3 regions of the Bacillus inaquosorum genome follow, and region 2 is predicted to be linked to each of the others. Evidence: riboswitches for the same ligand, from Rfam matches in the RefSeq annotation. Region 2 holds a riboswitch; each other region holds the start of a gene.
What was found. A riboswitch is a leader RNA that binds a small molecule or an ion and turns the genes downstream of it on or off. The one in region 2 is predicted to bind thiamine pyrophosphate.
Positions count from the first base shown of each region.

Region 1 (7,752 bases), 1.7 Mb from region 2:
CAAACAGCAATTAAACGCCCAGAGAGAAATGATATTGGAATTAAGCTCGCCTGTCATTACCCTGAGCAAATCAACAGCTCTGCTTCCGCTTGTCGGTGACATTGATACCGAACGGGCAAAGTTTATTCTGGAAAACACGCTTCATGCTTGTGCCAAAAGACGCGTGGAGCATCTGTTAATCGATCTGTCAGGTGTTGTGGTGGTTGATACGATGGTGGCGCACCAAATCTTTAAATTAATTGAAGCGCTCAATTTAATCGGTGTCAGGTCAACCCTGTCAGGAATCAGGCCTGAAATCGCGCAAACCGCTGTACAGCTTGGGATTGATTTTTCGAACATTATAATTAAAACCAATCTTGCCCAGGCATTAAACTATCATCAATAAGAAAAAAAGCCGCTATCGACAATAGCGGCTTTTTATGAGGCAAAATATTTAGATACGAGAAAAGATCCTGCGAATAACAAGAGAACGAGGCAAAAGAACAGCCAGTCGCGGCGGTTTACGGTCAGCGTCCGGTAATATGTCCGATTTCTGCTTCCTGTAAAACCTTTCGATTCCATCGCAAGCGCCGTCCGTTCCGCTTTTCTGATGGCACTTGCCAAAAGCGGGATGGTATACCGCTTTAGCGCGCTGATTTTCTCTTTGAAGCCGTTCTCCGCCGCTCCTCCTCTGATTTTATGAGCCTGCTGGATCAGCTGGACCTCGTCCTTTAACAACGGAAGAAAACGAAAGCCTGCAATGACGCCATATGCGAGCTTTGGTGAAAGCTTGCACTGCTGGACAAGGCTCAGCATAAATAAAATCGGATCGGTCGTAAAAACAAACATCATCGATAAGGCGGAAAAGCATAAAATACGAAACCCGAGAGAGATGCCGACAGACACATTGCCACTGTTGATCGAAAAAGGGCCGGCTTGAAACAAGAAATTATCCGGGGTTGTCGGAACCTTTCCAAAAACAGCGGCTGTCCATACGCATCCGAATGCCAAAATCAAAAACGGAATCGTAAACAAAAACCATTTTTTCAATGGGATTCTGGCTGCTAATAGGACACTCGCCACGATGATGATATAAAAACACGCAGGGGTGTAGGGATTGTAAATAAACGACAGCATGACAACACAGCAAAAAACCGCCGCTGCTTTCACTGTCGGATTAATGAGATGTAACGGCTGCATCATCACGCACCTCCTCTTGATATGCCATCCATTCATATAGAAGGGGAAGGGTAAGCTTTGCGTTTTTGACAAGCCTTGTTTCCTGAGAAAATAACTGCGCTGGAGATCCGTCAAAGGCCAGGCCCGTATCGTGAAGCACAAGCACGCTGTCGGCATACGAAGAGACTAGCTCCATATCGTGTGTAATCATAAGGACAGCGGTTCCTTCTGCCTTGATACGCTGAATCATATCCATGCATTCAGCCGCCGTGCGGGCGTCCTGGCCAAAGGTTGGTTCGTCTAATAATAAAACCTTTACGTCATGCATGAGCATGGTAGCGACGCTCAGGCGCCGTTTTTGTCCTTGGCTGATTGCAAACGGATGATGATCAGCTAAATGTGCAAGACCGAAACGATGCAGCAGGTGCTGCGCTTTTTTCTCGGTTTCAGCATCTGCTTTCTGGCCGAACAGCAGCTCGTCATATACTGTATCGGTGACAAACTGATGCTCCGGGTTTTGAAAAACAAATCCCATTCGTTTTCGCAGTTCATTTTCTTTATACGATTGCAGCGGCTTATCATATAGAAGAATCTTTCCGCTTTTCGGCTTCATCAGACGGGCGAGGACGGATAAGAGCGTCGATTTTCCGGTGCCGTTCGGGCCGACAAGCGCCGTTAAAGAGCCTTCGCGCAATGAAAAGCTGATGTCTTTGAAAATCGTCTGCTGCCCTCTTGCGAATGAAAGGCTGCTGACTTCCAGCACACTTTCCCCAGAAGGAGCTTTCTTCTTTTCAGCATGCCCGGCAGGAAAAGGTTCTTTAAACAGCGTTTCTTTTGATAGAGTAAACGGCATACTGAGTTTTTCCTGCAGGCCGCACACTTTTGGAATCGCGATGCCTAGTTCCTTTAGGGTCTCCGCTTCGTGCTGAAATAGATCTTCTGTCCGGCCGTCCAGCGCTTTTTTTCCTGCTTTGTCCAGCACAATTGTCCTCTCAATCCAAGGCGCCCATTCATCAAGCTGGTGCTCAATGACGAGGAGGCTGAAGCCTTTTTCCCTCTGAAGGTCTTTCATCATGTGAACGAATTCCCGCGCTGAATAAGGATCTAACAGAGAAGTTGGCTCATCCAACATAATAAGCTCAGGCTCCATCGCCAAAATACAGGCGAGAGCGACTTTCTGCTTTTGTCCTCCTGACAGAGTGGATATCGTTTTTTCTTTTAAAGAAGTAATGCGTAATTTTTCTAAAACCGCATCAATTTTTTCTGTCATCTCTTTTTTCGGAATCTGCAGATTTTCCAGCCCGAAAGCGATTTCGTCCTCCACCGTCAGCATGCAAAACTGCTGATCAGGATCTTGAAAAACGACTCCGACATGCTGAGCAATCGTTTCGGAGGTTTCAGGGTCTGTGACCGGCTTCTGACATAAAAAAACATGTCCGGACTGTATGCCGTCGCAAGCCTCCGGGTAAAGACCGTTTAAACATAGGGCGAGCGAGCTTTTTCCGCACCCGCTCGGCCCTAGTAATAAAGCGCATTCTCCTTTTTGAAGCTCAAACGAAATGTTTTGAAAAACCGGTTTCTCGTCTTCTTCATAAGTGAAGCTGAGCTGGTCAACCGTTAGGAGCTCATCAAAGGCTTGCATTGTCTGATACCTGTTTTCGTTTCTTTTTCAGTTCCTTTCCGAGTGCCATTCCGTTTAACACACCCGTATAAGCGAGAGAGTCGCTGACAGCTTTTCCGAGGAGCCCCGCAAGAAGCGCGCCGGAAATCAGACGGATGACAAGCGAAATGAGAAGATAACCAGGTGAATACGCTGCATAGCCAGAAACAAAGAGATCATAGATAAAGCTGGCTACTGAAGATCCCATTCCTGCCAGCAAAAGTACAGGCAGAGAGTATGCTTTCCAGCGTGTCGCGAGAAATACAGCTTCAGCCCCGAGACCTTGAACAATGCCGATGACGATGACCATTGGGCCAGATGGATTTCCCAGCAGGCATTCAACGAGAGCGGCAATGATTTCAGAAACAAGCGCCGCACCCGGTTTTCGAATAATGTACGCGGCGATGACAGAAACGATAAACCAAATGCCGTAAATCGGTTCATAAGCGATTGGACCGAACATACCGGCAAGTACGTTTCCAAAATGCGTGAATAATAAATAAACAACGGCAAAAACGATACTGATAACGGACATGATGACAATTTCTTTTACTTTCCAGCTTTTCATTTTATCCCTGCTTTCTGTTTTTTCTTGATGGACTGTTAGCCGAGACATTCACAGTCATGGTTACGTGGTTTGTTTGCTGTTCAGCCATGCGGAAAACGGCTTCCAGTGTTCTGAATACGTCATGCGCGTCCCCGTCAAGCTCGCTCGCGTAATGGGCTCCCTGTACGAAGGTGCCTTCTGCTTTCGCAATGTCGACAGCTTCGATGATCAAACCCATATAATCCGGCTCATTCATCGGGTAAAGCGCAAATTGGCATGGTGCTTCCGCGTTCAGGCTTCCGACAGCATCTTCATTGACACGCTTGCCGTCTGCGGAAAGATATGTATCTCCTTGGGTATCGCCCGGGCACCCGATGGAAAACGTGCCGTTCATGACGATGTGTTTTTCGCTGTTCGCCGCATAAAGATAAATGGCTTTGGCAGCATCGAATACATGATCAATCGATCCGCGCAAGACTGTGCTGATATGGTCGGTTTTCGTCCAAACCTTAGATGTGTCGGTTTTTTTCAGCGCAGACTTGATCACACTGATAAAATCATCTGTCATCGGGTATAAAGAGAAGCGAAAACCAGCGATTCTGCTTGTACCGCAAATATGATCCATTTCTCCGACCTCCTGTTTTTTTGGTAAAATAAAAAACTGCATATCCTAAGGGAATATGCAGTCATAGATCGATTAAGCGCACAAAAAAATACACCATTCGGTCAACCTGCACTTCCCCACGCTGGTATTATCCAGATCGGGTCATAAGGGATCAAAGCGCGTTTTTGCGCGCTTTATCTCAGCCAAAACAGCACCCCTAGTGCTTTCCGTATACAATTTTTTATTTTGACATCATAATAGATGATAAGAATCATTTTGTAAACAATGAAATCATTTTTTTCATATTTGGACAGGAGAGGATGATCGATTTTGGAAAAAGGGCACATATTAATTGTGGAAGATGAAGAAAAAATCGCCAGGGTGCTTCAGCTTGAATTGGAATATGAAGGATACAGCGTCATCATCAAACAAGATGGCACAGAAGGGCTGAATGCGGCCGCGGAAGGCGGGTATTCTTTGGTGCTTCTTGATGTCATGCTTCCGGGGCTTAGCGGCCTGGAGGTACTCCGCCGCTTGAGAAAAACGGATCAGCAGACACCTGTCATTTTATTAACGGCGCGCGACAGTATTCCTGATAAGGTAACAGGGCTGGACATCGGTGCGAACGACTATGTCACAAAGCCGTTTGAAATTGAGGAATTGCTTGCGAGAATCAGGGCGGCGCTGCGCCAAAATGGACCAAAAACAGAAGATATCGGCACCTTTCTTACATATGACGACTTGCGGGTGAACGAAAAAACCCGTGAAGTGAGACGGGGAAACAAAGAGGTGGAATTAACGCCGCGGGAATTTGATTTGCTCGTCTATATGCTGAAACATCCGCAGCAAGTGCTGACACGGGAGCAGATTTTAAACTCGGTATGGGGATTTGATTACATTGGTGATACAAATGTCGTGGACGTGTACATAAGATACATCAGAAAAAAACTGGACTATCCTTACGAAAAACAGCTGATCCATACTGTTCGCGGGGTCGGCTATGCCATTAAGGGGTAAACGATGAAGCTGAAGACCAAGATTCATCTGTACACATCAATATCGCTGCTGGTTTTATTAATTTTGGTCCATACCGCAGTCTATCTCATTTTTTCATCCGCGCTGACATCAAAGGATGCAGCCCGGCTTGCAGATGAGACGGATAACATTGCTGAAGCGCTGCATGCTGCTGAAACAGAAGGAGTGGCTTTGCAGGACATGCTGCAGGCCTATCTTCCGGCAAACGGCATGGTCCGTGTAGTGAATGGTGATCAAAAAGCCGTCATGACCATTACAAAAGAAAAAGAGTTTAAAGATTTTCCTCTTTCATTTCACAGCGGGGAAACGGCAGATGTAAGGAAACATGACGGCAAACTGTTTGCTGAAGCCGCTGTTCCGGTTATTTGGACCGATGGGCAAGTGGTATCTCTTCAGCTGGTTGAAAGGCTCGAGAACACAGAGGAGAGTCTGTTTCTTTTGAAAATCATCTTAATCGCTGCAAGTGCTGCTGTCTGTATCGCTTCTTTTTTTGCCGGCAGCTTGCTCGCCCGCCGTATCATTAATCCGATCAGACGATTAATGATGACAATGAAAGATATACAGCGGGAGAAAGCATTCAAAACGATTTCCTTGGAAGGACAGTCGCACGACGAGTTATATCAGATGGGGCTGACATTTAATGAGATGGCGATGATGCTGAAAGAGCACTACGATAAACAGCAGCAATTCGTTCAAGACGCTTCACATGAATTGAAAACCCCGCTCACGATTATAGAAAGCTACAGCAGCCTAATGAAGCGGTGGGGGGCAAAAAAGCCGGAAGTGCTTGAGGAATCGATTGAAGCCATTCATTCAGAAGCGGTGCATATGAAAAAACTGACCAACCAGCTGCTGGCGCTTGCCAAAAGCCATAAAGGACTTGAGCTTGACGTGAAAACAATCGATCTGATTGAAGTGTCACGCGCCGTTATGCAAACGCTCCAGCCCGTCTATCACCGTGAGATTTTGCTTGTAACAGATAGGGAGAGCCTGCTTGTAACAGCTGATGAAGAACGCATCAAGCAGCTGCTGACCATTTTGCTCGATAATGCCATAAAGTATAGTGAAAAAGCCATTGTAATGACAGCCGGAACGAGGAATGGACGGCCGTTTCTGTCAGTAAGGGATGAAGGCATCGGAATACCTGAGGAGCATATCCCGCACTTGTTCGAACGGTTCTACCGGGCGGATGAGGCACGAAACAGAAAAACAGGCGGGACGGGTTTAGGCCTTTCCATTGCCAAGCAAATCGCCGATGAGCACGGCATTGAGCTGTCTGTCAAAAGCAAGCCGGACCAAGGAACAGCTGTCACCATGCAATTCAGAGAACAGAATGGGGGAGGCCGATGAACAAAACAATAAAAGCAGTATCTGCTGCGGCAGCAGCGGTTTTAGCCGTCATCATCTGTGCGGTTCTCATCATTCGGCAAACCCACGAGGACGTCCTGTCAAAGGAGGCTGTCGTAAAAAAAATCGAAGCCTCCTATGAAGGCGAGGTCACGAAAGTAACGCAATCAAAGAATAAAAGAACATATGATATGACCCTTGAAAATCCAAAGGGAACTTATTTTATAAAAGCTGACGCAAAATCGGCTGATATTCTTTCGATAAACAGAGTAAAAGCGATGAATCCATCTGCCATGACAGAAAAAGAAGCCGAGCATCTCGCGCTTGAGCGGGTGCCGGGAACCGTCAAAAAACAAACACAACAGAATCGTGTTGCCACATATACCATACAAAAAGAAGACGGAAAAACATACGAAGTGAAGGTAGATATGCAGGCAAAAGCAGTCGTGTCGGCTGATCAGATCAGCAGTGAAGATCAACAAAAAACACCGATTACGAAAAAAGAAGCCAAAACCATTGCAGAGCGAGAAACGGGCGGTACAGCGGATGACGCAGATCTCGAAGAAAATGAGGGCACTCTCATCTTTGAAGTGGATGTTGATCTTCCGGATGATAAGGAAGCGACAGTGAAAATCAATGCCTACACCGGAAAAGTTGCAAACATTGTGTATGAAGACTGACGGTTTCTCATCAAATTCTCATCTTTCTCTCGTTTTCCTTTCATGTTGAGTGTGTAAACTGTACTCATACAAAACAAAGGAGGAATCACATATGCTAAAGAAAAGATGGATGGTTGGCCTATTAGCAGGCTGTTTAGCGGCCGGCGGATTCAGCTACAACGCGTTTGCGAAAGAAAACAATGAAAACACACAGACTGCTTCGTCCAAGACTGGTGCACTCACTGAACAGGAAGCAGAATCGATTGCCAAAACGGTTGTTGACGGCACGGTGGATGATATCGACAGAGACATTTACAACGGCAAAGAAGTCTATGAAGTCGAGATCCAAAAAGACGGTGAAGACTACGACGTTTATGTAGATATCAATACAAAACAAGCGCTCAATGACCCGTTAAAAGAGAAAGCAGAACAAGTTGCCATAACAAAAGAAGAGGCTGAAGAGATTGCCTTAAAGCAAACAGATGGAACCGTAACAGAAAGCAAGCTTGACGAAGACGACGGTGCTTACAACTATGAAATTGAGATCAAAACGAAACAAGGAACTGAGGCGGAATTTGAGATTTCCGCAAAGGATGGACATATCATTAAGCAGGAGATAGACGACTAATCAAAACCCCGCAGCAGCGGGGTTTTTTCATGATAAGAAACCTTCTTTTGGACAATCTAAATAGAAAAGGAGGCGAACGCATGGAAAAGAAAGAGGAGCAATACATCAATCAGG
Region 1 is NZ_CP096592.1:1,498,512-1,506,263, forward strand. Features, by position in the region: gene rsbRB (RsbT co-antagonist RsbRB) at 1-385, shown strand, start outside; gene thiX (HMP/thiamine ABC transporter permease ThiX) at 418-1,182, opposite strand; gene M1M80_RS07380 (ABC transporter ATP-binding protein) at 1,157-2,800, opposite strand; gene M1M80_RS07385 (ECF transporter S component) at 2,787-3,386, opposite strand; gene M1M80_RS07390 (YkoF family thiamine-binding protein) at 3,388-3,990, opposite strand; TPP riboswitch at 4,087-4,198, opposite strand; gene ykoG (two-component system response regulator YkoG) at 4,300-4,986, shown strand; gene ykoH (two-component system sensor histidine kinase YkoH) at 4,990-6,354, shown strand; gene M1M80_RS07405 (PepSY domain-containing protein) at 6,351-7,031, shown strand; gene M1M80_RS07410 (PepSY domain-containing protein) at 7,123-7,638, shown strand; gene M1M80_RS07415 (transcriptional regulator SplA domain-containing protein) at 7,719-7,752, shown strand, end outside.
Region 1: it holds a riboswitch for thiamine pyrophosphate, as region 2 does, so the genes downstream of both, M1M80_RS07390 (YkoF family thiamine-binding protein) here and thiT (energy-coupled thiamine transporter ThiT) in region 2, are expected to answer to the same signal.

Region 2 (7,752 bases):
CATTGCTCAAATGGTGAGGAGGTGGTACAGGAATATCAACCTGTTGTCCATCGCCTACGCCTTTCGGCCTCGGCTTAGGTCCCGACTAACCCTGAGCGGACGAGCCTTCCTCAGGAAACCTTAGGCATTCGGTGGAGGGGATTCTCACCCCTCTTTCGCTACTCATACCGGCATTCTCACTTCTAAGCGCTCCACCAGTCCTTCCGGTCTGGCTTCACAGCCCTTAGAACGCTCTCCTACCACTGTTCGAAGAACAGTCCGCAGCTTCGGTGATACGTTTAGCCCCGGTACATTTTCGGCGCAGAGTCACTCGACCAGTGAGCTATTACGCACTCTTTAAATGGTGGCTGCTTCTAAGCCAACATCCTGGTTGTCTAAGCAACTCCACATCCTTTTCCACTTAACGTATACTTTGGGACCTTAGCTGGCGGTCTGGGCTGTTTCCCTTTCGACTACGGATCTTATCACTCGCAGTCTGACTCCCAAGGATAAGTCATTGGCATTCGGAGTTTGACTGAATTCGGTAACCCGGTAGGGGCCCCTAGTCCAATCAGTGCTCTACCTCCAAGACTCTTACCTTGAGGCTAGCCCTAAAGCTATTTCGGAGAGAACCAGCTATCTCCAGGTTCGATTGGCATTTCACCCCTACCCACACCTCATCCCCGCACTTTTCAACGTGCGTGGGTTCGGGCCTCCATTCAGTGTTACCTGAACTTCACCCTGGACATGGGTAGATCACCTGGTTTCGGGTCTACGACCACGTACTCATGCGCCCTATTCAGACTCGCTTTCGCTGCGGCTCCGCATCTTCTGCTTAACCTTGCACGGGATCGTAACTCGCCGGTTCATTCTACAAAAGGCACGCCATCACCCGTTAACGGGCTCTGACTACTTGTAGGCACACGGTTTCAGGATCTCTTTCACTCCCCTTCCGGGGTGCTTTTCACCTTTCCCTCACGGTACTGGTTCACTATCGGTCACTAGGGAGTATTTAGCCTTGGGAGATGGTCCTCCCGGATTCCGACGGAATTTCACGTGTTCCGCCGTACTCAGGATCCACTCAGGAGAGAACGAAGTTTTGACTACAGGGCTGTTACCTCCTATGGCGGGCCTTTCCAGACCTCTTCATCTACCTCGTTCTTTTGTAACTCCGTACAGAGTGTCCTACAACCCCAAGAGGCAAGCCTCTTGGTTTGGGCTAATCCCGTTTCGCTCGCCGCTACTCAGGGAATCGCATTTGCTTTCTCTTCCTCCGGGTACTTAGATGTTTCAGTTCCCCGGGTCTGCCTTCTCATATCCTATGAATTCAGATATGGATACCACTCCATTACGAGTGGTGGGTTTCCCCATTCGGAAATCTCCGGATCAAAGCTTGCTTACAGCTCCCCGAAGCATATCGGTGTTCGTCCCGTCCTTCATCGGCTCCTAGTGCCAAGGCATCCACCGTGCGCCCTTTCTAACTTAACCGTTAAAAAGAATCACTATGTGATATCTTGTCTTACTAATTGAATGTGATGTCTACTGTTATCTAGTTTTCAAAGAACACGTTTCGAAGGAATGATCCTTCAAAACTAAACAAGACAGGGAACGTTCTGTTTATAAGACCCAAGGTCTTATATTCCGTAAATATCCTTAGAAAGGAGGTGATCCAGCCGCACCTTCCGATACGGCTACCTTGTTACGACTTCACCCCAATCATCTGTCCCACCTTCGGCGGCTGGCTCCTAAAAGGTTACCTCACCGACTTCGGGTGTTACAAACTCTCGTGGTGTGACGGGCGGTGTGTACAAGGCCCGGGAACGTATTCACCGCGGCATGCTGATCCGCGATTACTAGCGATTCCAGCTTCACGCAGTCGAGTTGCAGACTGCGATCCGAACTGAGAACAGATTTGTGGGATTGGCTTAACCTCGCGGTTTCGCTGCCCTTTGTTCTGTCCATTGTAGCACGTGTGTAGCCCAGGTCATAAGGGGCATGATGATTTGACGTCATCCCCACCTTCCTCCGGTTTGTCACCGGCAGTCACCTTAGAGTGCCCAACTGAATGCTGGCAACTAAGATCAAGGGTTGCGCTCGTTGCGGGACTTAACCCAACATCTCACGACACGAGCTGACGACAACCATGCACCACCTGTCACTCTGCCCCCGAAGGGGACGTCCTATCTCTAGGATTGTCAGAGGATGTCAAGACCTGGTAAGGTTCTTCGCGTTGCTTCGAATTAAACCACATGCTCCACCGCTTGTGCGGGCCCCCGTCAATTCCTTTGAGTTTCAGTCTTGCGACCGTACTCCCCAGGCGGAGTGCTTAATGCGTTAGCTGCAGCACTAAGGGGCGGAAACCCCCTAACACTTAGCACTCATCGTTTACGGCGTGGACTACCAGGGTATCTAATCCTGTTCGCTCCCCACGCTTTCGCTCCTCAGCGTCAGTTACAGACCAGAGAGTCGCCTTCGCCACTGGTGTTCCTCCACATCTCTACGCATTTCACCGCTACACGTGGAATTCCACTCTCCTCTTCTGCACTCAAGTTCCCCAGTTTCCAATGACCCTCCCCGGTTGAGCCGGGGGCTTTCACATCAGACTTAAGAAACCGCCTGCGAGCCCTTTACGCCCAATAATTCCGGACAACGCTTGCCACCTACGTATTACCGCGGCTGCTGGCACGTAGTTAGCCGTGGCTTTCTGGTTAGGTACCGTCAAGGTACCGCCCTATTCGAACGGTACTTGTTCTTCCCTAACAACAGAGCTTTACGATCCGAAAACCTTCATCACTCACGCGGCGTTGCTCCGTCAGACTTTCGTCCATTGCGGAAGATTCCCTACTGCTGCCTCCCGTAGGAGTCTGGGCCGTGTCTCAGTCCCAGTGTGGCCGATCACCCTCTCAGGTCGGCTACGCATCGTTGCCTTGGTGAGCCATTACCTCACCAACTAGCTAATGCGCCGCGGGTCCATCTGTAAGTGGTAGCCGAAGCCACCTTTTATATTTGAACCATGCGGTTCAAATAAGCATCCGGTATTAGCCCCGGTTTCCCGGAGTTATCCCAGTCTTACAGGCAGGTTACCCACGTGTTACTCACCCGTCCGCCGCTAACATCAGGGAGCAAGCTCCCATCTGTCCGCTCGACTTGCATGTATTAGGCACGCCGCCAGCGTTCGTCCTGAGCCAGGATCAAACTCTCCGATAAATGGATCACAGGTTAAGTTCACCGCATCCTGCGGCGACACCTGTGTGACCTGCATCGTGCAGGCCCTAGTTTGACTGACTACGCACATCACTGTGCGATTTATTTAAAAATGAATTAACAGGTACGTTTTGTCTTGTTTAGTTTTCAAAGATCATTCTGTTACTTACTTCTCAATGAAGCAGCTTTACTAATATAACATTCGGCTTCTTTTTTGTCAACAACTTTTTTTAAATTGTTTTGAAGCTTCTTGTTTTGTCTGCTGTTCATCAGCGACGTTTAATAATATAACACCTGTATTCATTTATAGCAATAGTTTTTTTAAAAAAATCTATAAAACAAATAAACTATAATCTTTGTCATGGTATCTGTCGCGTATTTATCATATAACTATTTTAAAAGAACATCTATTCAGTAATGCAATCTTGTTGTTTTTTTCTTTTTCTTGTATAGTAGAAACGAACTAAATACTGATGACCACAAGGGGAGCATTAAAGCTGAGAGTGAGCGGTTACGTTCTGACCCTTTGAACCTGTTAGTTAACGCTGGCGTAGGGATGTGGCAAAGTCAAATGAATTGCAGATTGTAAAGCAGTGCGTGGAACTTTTCTCATCCTTCCGCGTGCTGCTTTTTTGTTGTCCTTTTGGTTTGTCTATTGATGGAAGGGGATTTTATGAATCAATCTAAGCAACTGGTTCGCCTTATTGAAATTGCAATTATGACTGCGGCTGCTGTTATTTTAGACATCGTCTCAGGAATGTTTCTCCGTATGCCTCAAGGAGGCTCGGTCTCCATCATGATGATTCCGATCTTTTTGATTTCGTTTCGGTGGGGTATCAAAGCTGGCCTTACTACCGGTCTGCTGACAGGTCTTGTTCAAATAGCGATCGGAAACTTATTCGCACAACACCCTGTACAGCTATTGCTAGATTACCTTATCGCGTTCGCAGCTATCGGATTAAGCGGATTTTTCGCTTCTTCTGTCCGTAAAGCCGCTGTATCCAAAACAAAAGGAAAACTGATTGTTTCAGTAGTCAGCGCAGTTTTTATCGGCAGTTTCCTCCGCTATGCCGCACATGTCATTTCAGGGGCTGTGTTTTTCGGCAGCTTCGCTCCAAAAGGAACGCCTGTATGGATTTATTCTTTAACTTATAATGCTACCTATATGGTTCCTTCATTCATCATCTGTGCAATTGTCCTTTGTTTATTGTTTATGACAGCACCGCGTTTGCTCAAAACTGACAGAGCTTAACGAGAAACCCCCAGCGCAATCCGCTGGGGGTTGTTTTTTGCTATCTGTTAAGGACTGTTTTCAAAGCAGGAAGATCCGGCCAGCCAAACCCTATTTCTTTCAGCCTTTCTCCTGCAATTTCAAAGCTGTCCTCCGCTTCTCTTTCAGGGGAATAGGACTGATAAAATGTAATTGAGGGGTTCTTCTCCATCACCCAAACAAACATGCTCGAAAAGCTATGATGAAGCAAAAACTCTGCTCCTTTTGCTAAGAGCGCTCTCCCTGCCCCTTGCCGCTGATGTTCTTCTAAAAGGTAAATAGCGTATAGCTCGCCGTCATAGCCTTTTTGTTCAGAGCGGATAGGTCCAAATGAAGCAAAGCCGAATATCGAACCTTTTTCATCCTGAGCGACAAATACACCCTTTACCGAGCGGCTTTTCCATTTGTCTTCAAATTCCTTATAATTCAGACTGTTTAAGTAATCAGCCGGGACAATTCCTCGATATGTTGTCCTCCAGCTGTCCACATGCACCTTTGCAATGTCCTTTATATCTTCTACCTTTGCTTCTCGTAAGATTACCATCTGCTGCTATCCTTTCCGCAGTCATTATTCTGGTTTTTGGACCGTTTTTGCTTCTTTTATTTCATTTGTTAATTCGTTAATGCTTTGTTTTACGTTTCCTTTTCCTGAAAAGTTCTCAATCATTTCTTTTACGTCAATTCCCGACGATGCTTTCAAGCTTTCTTGCAGGCTTGACATTAAGTTTGTCGCATAGCTGGTTACTTTGTTGGCGCCGCTTGATTCACCGCTTCCTCCTGTATCAACAACGGTGATTTTATCAATATTTGAAAGAGGTGCCGCTGCTTGTTTCGCGTATTCCGGAAGCATTTTTACGATCATGTCGAAGATCGCAGCCTGCCCGTACTGCTCGAAGGCAGCCGCAATTTTCTCTTTTGCTTCCGCTTCTGCCAGACCTTTTAGGCGGATAACCTCAGCTTCTGTTTCCCCTTTCGCTTTTTCAGCTTCTGCTTTTGCAAGCCCGTCAATTCTGACTTTTTCCGCCTCAGCCTTCGCCATTGCTTCTATACTGTACTTCTTGGCATCGGCTTCCGCGAGCTGTTTGGCTTTCTCGGCTGCTGCGGACTGCTCGACTGAATAACGGTCTGCATCGGCTTTTTTCTTTACCTCTGAGTCGTATTGGCGTTCACGGCGAAGAATTTCTTTTTCTTCCAGTTCTATTTGTTTTTGGCGTTCGATAATTTTAACCTGCATTTCCTGCTCTGTGACTTGCTGGCGCGCCCTGGCAGTCTCTAAATCATATGCCTGGTCGGCATTCGCTTTTGCCGTATCTTGTTCTCTGCGGTATTCAGCCATTTTGAGCTGATTGATTTTTTCAGCTTCAGCAATTTCTGTCGCCCGTTCAAGTTCTGATTTTTTTGCATCTTTGTCCGCTTCTGCCCGCTTAATCCGGGTTTCTTTATCAGCCTCTGCTGTTGCGATATCAGCATCACGCTTTACCTGGGCAATTCTCGGTTTCCCTAATGATTCAAGATAACCATTTTTATCACGTACATCTTTAATGGTAAAGGAGACAATCACAAGCCCCATTTTCGCGAGGTCCTGTGAAGCGACACGCTGCACCTCTTGAGAAAATTTCTCCCTGTTTTTATAGATTTCTTCAACTGTCATTGAGCCGAGAATGGAACGAAGATGGCCTTCTAAAACCTCCCGCGCTTCCTGCTCACGGTCTTCTTTTGATTTTCCTAAAAATTGTTCGGCCGCTGTAGCGATTTCTCCTATAGAACCGCCGATTTTAATAATCGCAGTTCCATCGGCCATTACAGGCACTCCTTGTTCTGTATAGACTTCAGGTGTCGAAACATCCAGTTTGCTTGATAATAGGCTTAGCGGCTCTGCCTGCTGGAAGACGGGTAGAACAAAGGTTCCTCCGCCGCGGACGATTTTAATACGGTTGCCGCCTTCATCGACATGAACGTTTTTATTGCCGAGATAGCTCCCCGTTACGATTAACGCTTCATCAGGCCCTGCCGTACGATACTTTGTGATAAACACGGCTATTAGTGCAATTAATAAAAAGAATACAACTCCGATGACAATTATAATCGGCATTGTCATATCACATTCCTCCTTGTTTTATATAGGTTCATGCGGAGTAACCGAAAGAACTCCGTTGTTGACATCTACAACTAAAACCGTTGTTCCGTAACTGATCTGCTGATTCTCAAAGCTGACCGCTGACTTCGAGATGGTGCCGCCTATCCCTTCAATGACCACTTCACCAAACCCGTCAACAGGAACAGCTGTAATCACTTTACCGACTCTTCCTTTTAGATCAGCTTCTCTATAAGCCAAAGATTCTTCAGCGGATGATAATGGTACGAGTACAAAGATGTGAAGCAATGTCACCAGAATGATCGAAAGGATGCAAGATAAAAACGCGAGCAACAGGCTGGACAGGGGCAATGTGAGCTCGCCTATATATCCGCCTGCTGAAAAACATGTGAAAAATGCGAGCACCAATGTCGGATTAAGAAGCGGAATGCCTTCTGACAGCCCTGCAAATACATCTCCGAAAAAAAGAAATAACAGCGTAAGACTGCCCGCAATAATAAGCGTATAAAGATAAATTGTTTGTATAGGAACGCCCAGTAACTCCAAATGCCTCATCCTTTCCTCATCAATGCATTGATGAACGGCTGCCGTTACCATTTATACGAGACACAATAGAAAAGGTTTCGAAATTTTTAGATAAATACTCCCTGTTAAGTGCTTTATAAATGATAATTGCTTATATATATGGTAATGTCATTTTAGGAGGAGATATGATGAGTATCTTTAATGAAGCCAGATTAGAAACGTGGAACGAAGTGAAAGGACTTTCTGACGAAAAGCTGAATCAAAAGCCTTCTGCTGAAGAATGGAGCATACGTGAAGTTCTTGACCATTTGAAAAAAATCGATATGGCCGCACAAAAAATGCTGAAGGAACGTGTAAAGGAAGCTCCTGTTAAAGAAGTTGAAGAAAAACCGCTTGAGACTGCACAGGACAGAAACAATAAACGGAAAGCTCCGAGTCACCTTGAGCCTGAGCATGATTTTATTTCAGGCAGTCAAATGAAACGCGAGCTTGATGTAGTGAGAGAGCAGCTGACAGCTGCAATTGCCTCTCTGAAAGAAGAAGATCTTAAGAGAGTGCTTCCGCATCCTGTGTTTCAAGAGCTGACTGTCAGACAGTGGATCGATTTTATCGGCCACCATGAAAAACGGCACCTCAGCCAGATTAAAGAAATTAAAGAAAAGGTAGAAAGGGTCTGATT
Region 2 is NZ_CP096592.1:3,161,254-3,169,005, forward strand. Features, by position in the region: rRNA gene M1M80_RS16085 (23S ribosomal RNA) at 1-1,467, opposite strand, end outside; rRNA gene M1M80_RS16090 (16S ribosomal RNA) at 1,637-3,186, opposite strand; TPP riboswitch at 3,656-3,757, shown strand; gene thiT (energy-coupled thiamine transporter ThiT) at 3,857-4,435, shown strand; gene M1M80_RS16100 (GNAT family N-acetyltransferase) at 4,476-4,997, opposite strand; gene floT (flotillin lipid rafts scaffold protein FloT) at 5,022-6,551, opposite strand; gene M1M80_RS16110 (NfeD family protein) at 6,570-7,094, opposite strand; gene M1M80_RS16115 (DinB family protein) at 7,262-7,750, shown strand.

Region 3 (7,752 bases), 2.1 Mb from region 2:
AGGTATTCAGGATTTCTCCGACATTATTTCTGACTGTTCTAAAGCAAAGAGCGAGTGGGAAGAGCATTACATTGAGTTTATGCAACAGTTAGACGATGAGCGCATTACTACAATTGGTCATTTAATCAACGATATTGACTATGAGGAGATATCGTTTTATTGATTAAAATTAAATTTGGAGGGAAAAAATGAATAATACAGATGCATTACGAGAAGAGAATACGCTTAAGTTACTTTTCACTTATTCATTGCCGATGATTATTGGTTTATTTGTAGGAGCTTCCTATAATATCATTGACAGAGCTTTTATTGGACATGGCGTTGGGGACATAGGGATAGCTGGAATTGCCATTTCTTTTCCGGTTATGATGGGTATTATGGCTTTCGCTAATCTCATCGGTACAGGAGCAACTGCATTGACGTCGATTCGCCTTGGGGAGAACAATAATAATGAAGCTGAGCGTGTAATGGGAAATGCGTTAACCCTTTTGATTTTAGTTTCTGTTGGATTTATAGTTTTGTTTTGGATATTTTTAGATCCTATTCTTGCTGCGTTTGGAGCAAATGAAGAAATACTGCCCCATGCTGTAGATTATACACGAATTATCCTTTTAGCTAGCATTTTTATGATTGTTGGATCGGGTATGAATAACTTTATTAGAGCAGACGGCAATCCGAAAAAATCAATGTTTACCTTGTTGATTGGGTCTATTCTTAATGTCATTTTAGCCCCTATCTTTATATTTGGTTTTGATTGGGGGATGAAAGGTGCGGGCTTGGCTACAGGTATTTCTCAGTTGATATCGTTCATCTGGGTAATGTCGCACTTTTTTACAGGTAAGAGCGTTTTAAAGATTCGCTTAAAAAATATGCGGCTTAGCGGTCATTTGGTGGGACGAATCTTTGCGCTAGGTGGGGGGTCCTTTATTACACAGATGGCAACCAGTGTAATGATGATCGTTATGAATAATGTGATGTTAAATCATGGTGGAAGTACGGCGATCGCAGGAATGAATGTAGTTAATGCGGTGCAAACCTTTATAATGCTGCCTATCTGGGGTATTAGCTTAGGAATCCAGCCAATTATAGGGTATAACTTTGGAGCTGGAAATTATAAAAGAGTTAAAAGTATTCTAGTATCAGCTATGGTATTATCCACAGTAATTGCGGTCGTTGCCTCTCTTTTCATTTATTTTATTCCGGATAGCCTAGTGGCGATATTTAATCAAAACGAAGAGTTAATTCAGTTTGGCAGTCATGCTATGGTCATTTTCCTATTCTTTACGCCGTTACTTGGTTTACAAATTGTTGGAGCGGGATTTTTTCAGGCATTGGGCAAAGCCAAACAATCTATTTTTCTCAGTTTAATTCGACAGGTATTGATCCTCATTCCATTGATGCTAATCTTACCCCCATTCTTAGGTCTAAAAGGGGTGTTGATTTCTGGTCCGATCTCAGATTTTTGCTCTGCAGCTATTTCTGTAACTTTTGTCGTCTTTAGTTTAAAACAAATGCAAAAAGAAATGATTCAAGAACAAGATCCTGGGTCTCGTACCAAATCTGCGGATTTCCACGAATCGAACACGTAAGGTACTAGCCTTTTGAAGCAGGGTATTTTATTGGATATATACTGATAATTAAATAATATTTTTGAGTCAATTCTCTTAGAAGGGGGGAAGGCAGGAGTCGCGACTCTTCCTGCTGGAATAATATGAATTCATCTGGCTCTTATCACATTGCAGATATTGCAAATAGTATAGAAGGTGAGATTAACCGGCTAAAGGCCCAGGTTGATCTATTTTGGGCTAACGAATGGAAGCACTATCAGTCGCATGGTTTGACTGGTGCAAAAGCCGTTATTGAACTAGGTTCTGGGCCAGGTTTTCTTTTAGAGAAGTTGTTAACACATATCCCCCACGCGAATGTGACCGGTCTAGAGATTGATCGCTTATTGGTTGATTATGCCACGGATTATTTAAAAAAGGAAAAACAAAGTAGATGGCAAGTGTATGAGGGAGATATTATTCAGACCGGCATGGAGGACAACACATTTGATTTTGCAATTTCACGTTTGGTATTGGAGCATTTGCCAGATCCTACAAAAGCTATTAAGGAAATATACCGAATCTTGAAGCCGGGTGGAAAAGTAATCTTGGTTGATAATGATTTTGAGATGCATATTATGACCTACCCGCATGTTTCAGGCTTAAGAGAGTTATATGATGCCTACTGTCAAGCTAGGTTTGCCGAAGGGGGCAATCCAAAAATTGGGCGTGAGTTGCCGCAAATTCTAAAAGATGGGGGATTTACTAATGTCCAATTTGATATTGTCAATGCTCATAGTACAATATTAGGAGATGAGATGTTTTTCCAATCCGAAGGTGTTGGAATCCCATACAAGCTGGTACAGGATGGTTTTTTATCAAGCAAAGACCTAGGGAAGATATCGGTTAGCTGGAGAAAGATGGTGCAGGATAAGCATCATGCGATTGTCCGACAATTGTGCCTAGCTGTCGGTGAAAAAACTGTATAAACGCTAGTTCAAAATGCTTTTTAAGGATCTAGATAGACATATGTAAATAAACCAAAGCGTAACCCGTATACTGAACCTTGAAGCAGGGTGTTTTAATCTCTTTATATCAATTACAGTCCCTATGATTTTTGGGGCAATCGCTGCTTAAATCGCAAAGAATGGCGGCGGTGGTTCACTGTCACGGGGGGATTGTGACTGTGAACCAAGTGCTTCAAAATGTTAATTAATAATGATACTACATAAAATGTTGTAATTTTTAACATGAATTAAAAAGTTAACATCGTGAAAAAGGTCTGTTAAAGAAGAATAAGGAAACTTTTTTGTAAGTAGTTAAAAACCCATTTCTAATTAGAAGTGCTCTATGTAAAGGTCAATTTTAGAAATAACTATACAGCGTTAAGTAGAAGGTGATCTCTGTATAAGACAGGGATCATCTTTTTTTATACCATTGCATCTATAGTCATTGTAATGCGTCACATGTCACTTCACTTCACTTCTCTTTTTACTACTGGTAAGCTGCTTTCCATCGGTTCCTAGAACCTCCATCTTTTTCTTTCCTATCAACTCTAATTACTTGTTCTTCAAAAATTTGCGCCGGGAATTTCCCTTTCTCTTTTTCTGAATGAATAATCGTTTAAATGTATCTCTATAAGTGATGCCTTATAGGTGTACCTGACTTTATATAAGGATTAGCTCGAATAATTTGTATATCTTCATCGCCAAATAAATGTTTACTCATTGTTTCTCATCTCCTCACTTACTGAATCCCCCCATTAAACACAAAAGTACCCCATAGGATAGACTTTTTCTAAATTGTCTACTTATAGGGTATATTTTAATTAAGAAGTGGGTTTTATTTTTGTAGCTAAGGTAGTGTGTATGACCCCTGTATTGTTTACTCAGCGTATTGGTCTAAAATCTCTTCTAACACCTCTTCAAGCCCTTCTGCATCCTCAAGCTCTGATTGGCTGAAGCGGACGCGTACGAGCTGTTCTCCGTCATTATACATCTCTTCCAGCCATCCTCGCAGTCCTCTTGCTCTGCGGTCGACTTCGAAAATAATGTCTAAACCGTCTTCGTCTAAAAGGAAAATAAGCTCTAATTCATCAAGCATCTGACGATAGTAGCCTGATGTCGGAATGAACTCAAATTCTTGAACGAACGGAAGGCGGCGCTGGAAGTAAGGTGCTTGTTCGCAGTCTGCTTCGTTAAGGCGGAAGCCCAGGTTTTCGATTGCTTTCAGCACACTTTCGATCCAAGGGTGCGCTTCAACGAAAATTCGATCGTGATCTGATTTGTCAATACCGCCTTGAATGTCAAGGTCTGTCACCACGGCGACCTCTACTTTCCCTACAGTGATTGGTGTATCCAGTGGGAGAATGAATGAGAACGGAAATTGATGCTGTTCTCCAGGCTGAATGGTAAATGAACCAGTGACCCGGAAAGAATGAATTGTAGCGTATTTCCGGTGCTCTTCATCGTCTTTTACAATGACGTACCGTGTATTAAGCTGTAAGTCAATATAGCGGATATCCTGAGCGATTTTTCCGCCATTGACATGTACAGTACCCCGCACTTCCTCTCCAGGATAATATGCGTCTTTCTCTAAAATCGTATCTACTTTTGCAGCACCGATTCCGGCACTTGCCGCAAGCTTCTTAAAAAATGACATGTTAAATCTTCCCCTTTTTCTTTTTCTCAACAGGTATACGTAAGAAGGAGGAAAAAAGATTCATTTGTTTCATACTTTTTTCCTATTATTCGTCCGGCCTAGGGACAGACTAAGAATAATATTGAAAGCAAAGGAGCGGATTGAAATGAATAAAGAAAGTATGGTTGCTGATGAATTACACAGAATGTTTTTGGCTGGTGAACTGCAAATCACGGTAGAAGAGGATATAAACAATATATCTGAACGGCTGAGAAACGGCGATCTCAGTTTAGACCGCTTGAGCGGAGAAGATACGTTTATAAAAGAAACGGTAAACGAGGCTTTAAGAAGAGTGGAGCAATAAAAGGAAGAGACGGTCTCTCGTAAATGAGAGACCGTCTTTTTTATATGACTTTGTTACAGTTCTCTGCAAGATAAAAGCGAATCGATTTGCAATTGTTTATCCAGGATCAAGCCTTTTTCCATCAGGAGTTCAGAAAGTTCTCCATGCAGATAAACAGCTGCATCTAATTGATCACGCAATGCTCTTCGGAGGTGAGGGTTCGAGGTTTCTGTCATCGCGACAGTGTAATTGTTAATGCTTGTTTTTATTGTTATTAAGAAATTAAGTACAAATGCAGGTATGTCTTTGGCGTTTATCGGGTTAGAGACATTGTTCAATGGCAATCCACTTCCTTATTTTCTAGTTCCCGTGATAAGAAAGTATTTGGCTTGCTATCTTGTTTTTATACAAAATGCTATAATGAATAACAAATTTTGTCAGGCGGTGAGATGATGAAACAGATTATTGCGATGGGCGGCGGGGGTTTTTCGATGGAGCCGAAAAATTTGTCCCTCGATCAATATATCATCAATCAATCAGACCGGAAGTCGCCTCGCGTTTGTTTTTTGCCGACGGCGAGTGGTGATTCCCAAAACTATGTTCAGCGGTTTTATGATGCATTTCAAACACTGGATTGTGTGCCGTCTCATTTATCCTTATTTAAGCCGCCGTCAACAGATTTAATTTCTTTTGTTATGGAAAAGGACATAATTTATGTCGGCGGGGGAAATACGAGGAATATGCTTGTGCTGTGGAAAGAGTGGGGGCTGGATCTTATTCTCAGGGAAGCATGGAAGAACGGTGTGATTTTAGCTGGTTTAAGTGCAGGTGCGATCTGCTGGTTTGAAGAAGGGGTGACAGATTCAGCCGGACCGCTGACAAGCATGAAAAGTTTAGGTTTGTTGCAAGGGAGCTTTTGTCCTCATTATGACGGTGAAAAGGATCGGAGACCGATATACCACCAGCTGATATCTAACGAATTCTTGTGCGATGGCTATGCGGCGGACGACGGAGCAGCTCTCCATTTCATAAATGATCAGCTGTTTCAGACAGTGAGTTCAAGACCGGGTGCAAGGGCATATCGGGTGATGATGGGTGATCATGAAATATCTGAAACGCCGCTGTCGGTCAACTATTTGGGATGAATTAGCTGAATATTTTCTATATTCCTCTTTTTTTTCGATTGGTTTTATGTTAAGATGAGTCCGAAATTAATAGTTACTGGGGGTGCCCGCTTTCGGGCTGAGAGAGAAGGTAAGCTTCTTAACCCTTTGGACCTGATCTGGTTCGTACCAGCGTGGGGAAGTAGAGGAATTGTTTTTATTATTGTCTTGCTGGGCAATAATATGTTTCTTTCTGACTGTAACCGGGTTCATTCATTTGAATCCGGTTTTTTGTGCTGGTTATGGGCTTGATTTTGTCCTTTCAAACGAAGAGAGGGGAAGGATAAGTAATGCAAAACAATTCAGTGCAGCAAGCCAACATTTCCATTATGTCGAGTTTTTCGGGGAGCAAGAAAGTGTATGTGGAAGGTTCTTCTTCGGACATCCAAGTGCCGATGAGGGAAATCGCATTGAGTCCGACGACAGGGTCGTTCGGCGAAGAGGAAAACGCGCCTGTGCGTGTCTATGATACAAGCGGACCGTATACCGACCCTGATGTGACCATTAATATTCAAGAAGGGTTAAAGCCGCTCCGCCAAAAATGGATCACGGAGCGCAGCGATGTTGAACAATATGAAGGACGAGCTATAAAACCAGAAGATAACGGTTATAAAAAAGCAAATCCAAACGTAAGCTACCCAGGACTAAAGCGGAACCCGCTGCGGGCGAAAGCGGGTCAAAATGTCACACAAATGCATTATGCCAAAAAAGGGATCATTACACCAGAGATGGAGTTTATCGCAATACGCGAGCATGTGTCTCCCGAATTTGTCAGAGATGAGGTAGCCAGCGGCCGGGCGATCATTCCTTCAAATATTAATCACCCTGAAAGCGAACCGATGATTATCGGCCGGAATTTTCATGTGAAGATTAATGCGAATATCGGGAATTCAGCGGTTACGTCATCAATTGAAGAAGAAGTGGAAAAAATGACCTGGGCCATTCGCTGGGGAGCGGATACGATGATGGATCTTTCCACCGGAAAAGACATTCATACGACGCGTGAATGGATTATCCGCAATTGCCCTGTGCCTGTTGGAACTGTTCCGATTTATCAGGCGCTTGAAAAGGTAAACGGCGTAGCGGAGGATTTAACGTGGGAGATTTATCGTGATACGCTGATCGAGCAGGCAGAGCAGGGAGTGGATTATTTTACGATACACGCTGGTGTTTTGCTTCGGTATGTGCCGCTGACTGCCAAACGGACAACTGGAATCGTGTCACGCGGGGGAGCGATTATGGCGCAGTGGTGTCTGGCTCATCATCAGGAAAGCTTTCTGTATACTCATTTTGAAGAAATCTGTGAAATCATGAAAACGTATGATATTGCTTTTTCTCTTGGGGATGGTCTGCGTCCCGGATCAATCGCTGATGCCAATGACGAAGCGCAGTTTGCTGAATTAGAGACGCTTGGAGAGCTGACACAAATTGCCTGGAAGCATGATGTTCAGGTAATGATTGAGGGACCGGGGCATGTGCCGATGCATAAAATCAAAGAGAACGTCGATAAACAAATGGACATTTGCAAAGAAGCGCCTTTTTACACATTGGGGCCTCTGACGACAGATATTGCACCGGGCTATGACCATATTACTTCAGCGATCGGAGCGGCGATGATCGGCTGGTATGGGACAGCAATGCTTTGTTATGTAACGCCGAAGGAGCATTTGGGGCTGCCAAATCGTGATGATGTTCGTGAAGGAGTCATTACATATAAAATTGCTGCGCACGCGGCAGACCTTGCAAAAGGGCATCCCGGAGCGCAAATACGGGATGATGCGTTATCGAAAGCCCGCTTTGAATTCCGCTGGCGAGACCAGTTTAATCTATCTCTTGATCCGGAAAGAGCGCTTGAATATCATGATGAAACCCTGCCGGCTGAAGGAGCAAAAACCGCTCATTTCTGTTCAATGTGCGGACCGAAGTTTTGCAGCATGAGAATTTCTCAGGATATTCGGGATTATGCGAAGGATAAAGAGATTAGTGAATGGGATGCGATTCAAGAGGGGATGAAAGAAAAAGCCGAAGAATTTGTGAATCAAGGCAGCCAGCTGTATAAATA
Region 3 is NZ_CP096592.1:1,066,098-1,073,849, forward strand. Features, by position in the region: gene M1M80_RS05040 (DUF6179 domain-containing protein) at 1-163, shown strand, start outside; gene M1M80_RS05045 (MATE family efflux transporter) at 189-1,589, shown strand; gene M1M80_RS05050 (class I SAM-dependent methyltransferase) at 1,712-2,533, shown strand; gene spo0M (sporulation control protein Spo0M) at 3,429-4,205, opposite strand; gene M1M80_RS05060 (hypothetical protein) at 4,345-4,548, shown strand; gene M1M80_RS05065 (spore coat protein) at 4,602-4,865, opposite strand; gene M1M80_RS05070 (Type 1 glutamine amidotransferase-like domain-containing protein) at 4,980-5,672, shown strand; TPP riboswitch at 5,741-5,848, shown strand; gene thiC (phosphomethylpyrimidine synthase ThiC) at 5,981-7,752, shown strand, end outside.
Region 3: it holds a riboswitch for thiamine pyrophosphate, as region 2 does, so the genes downstream of both, thiC (phosphomethylpyrimidine synthase ThiC) here and thiT (energy-coupled thiamine transporter ThiT) in region 2, are expected to answer to the same signal.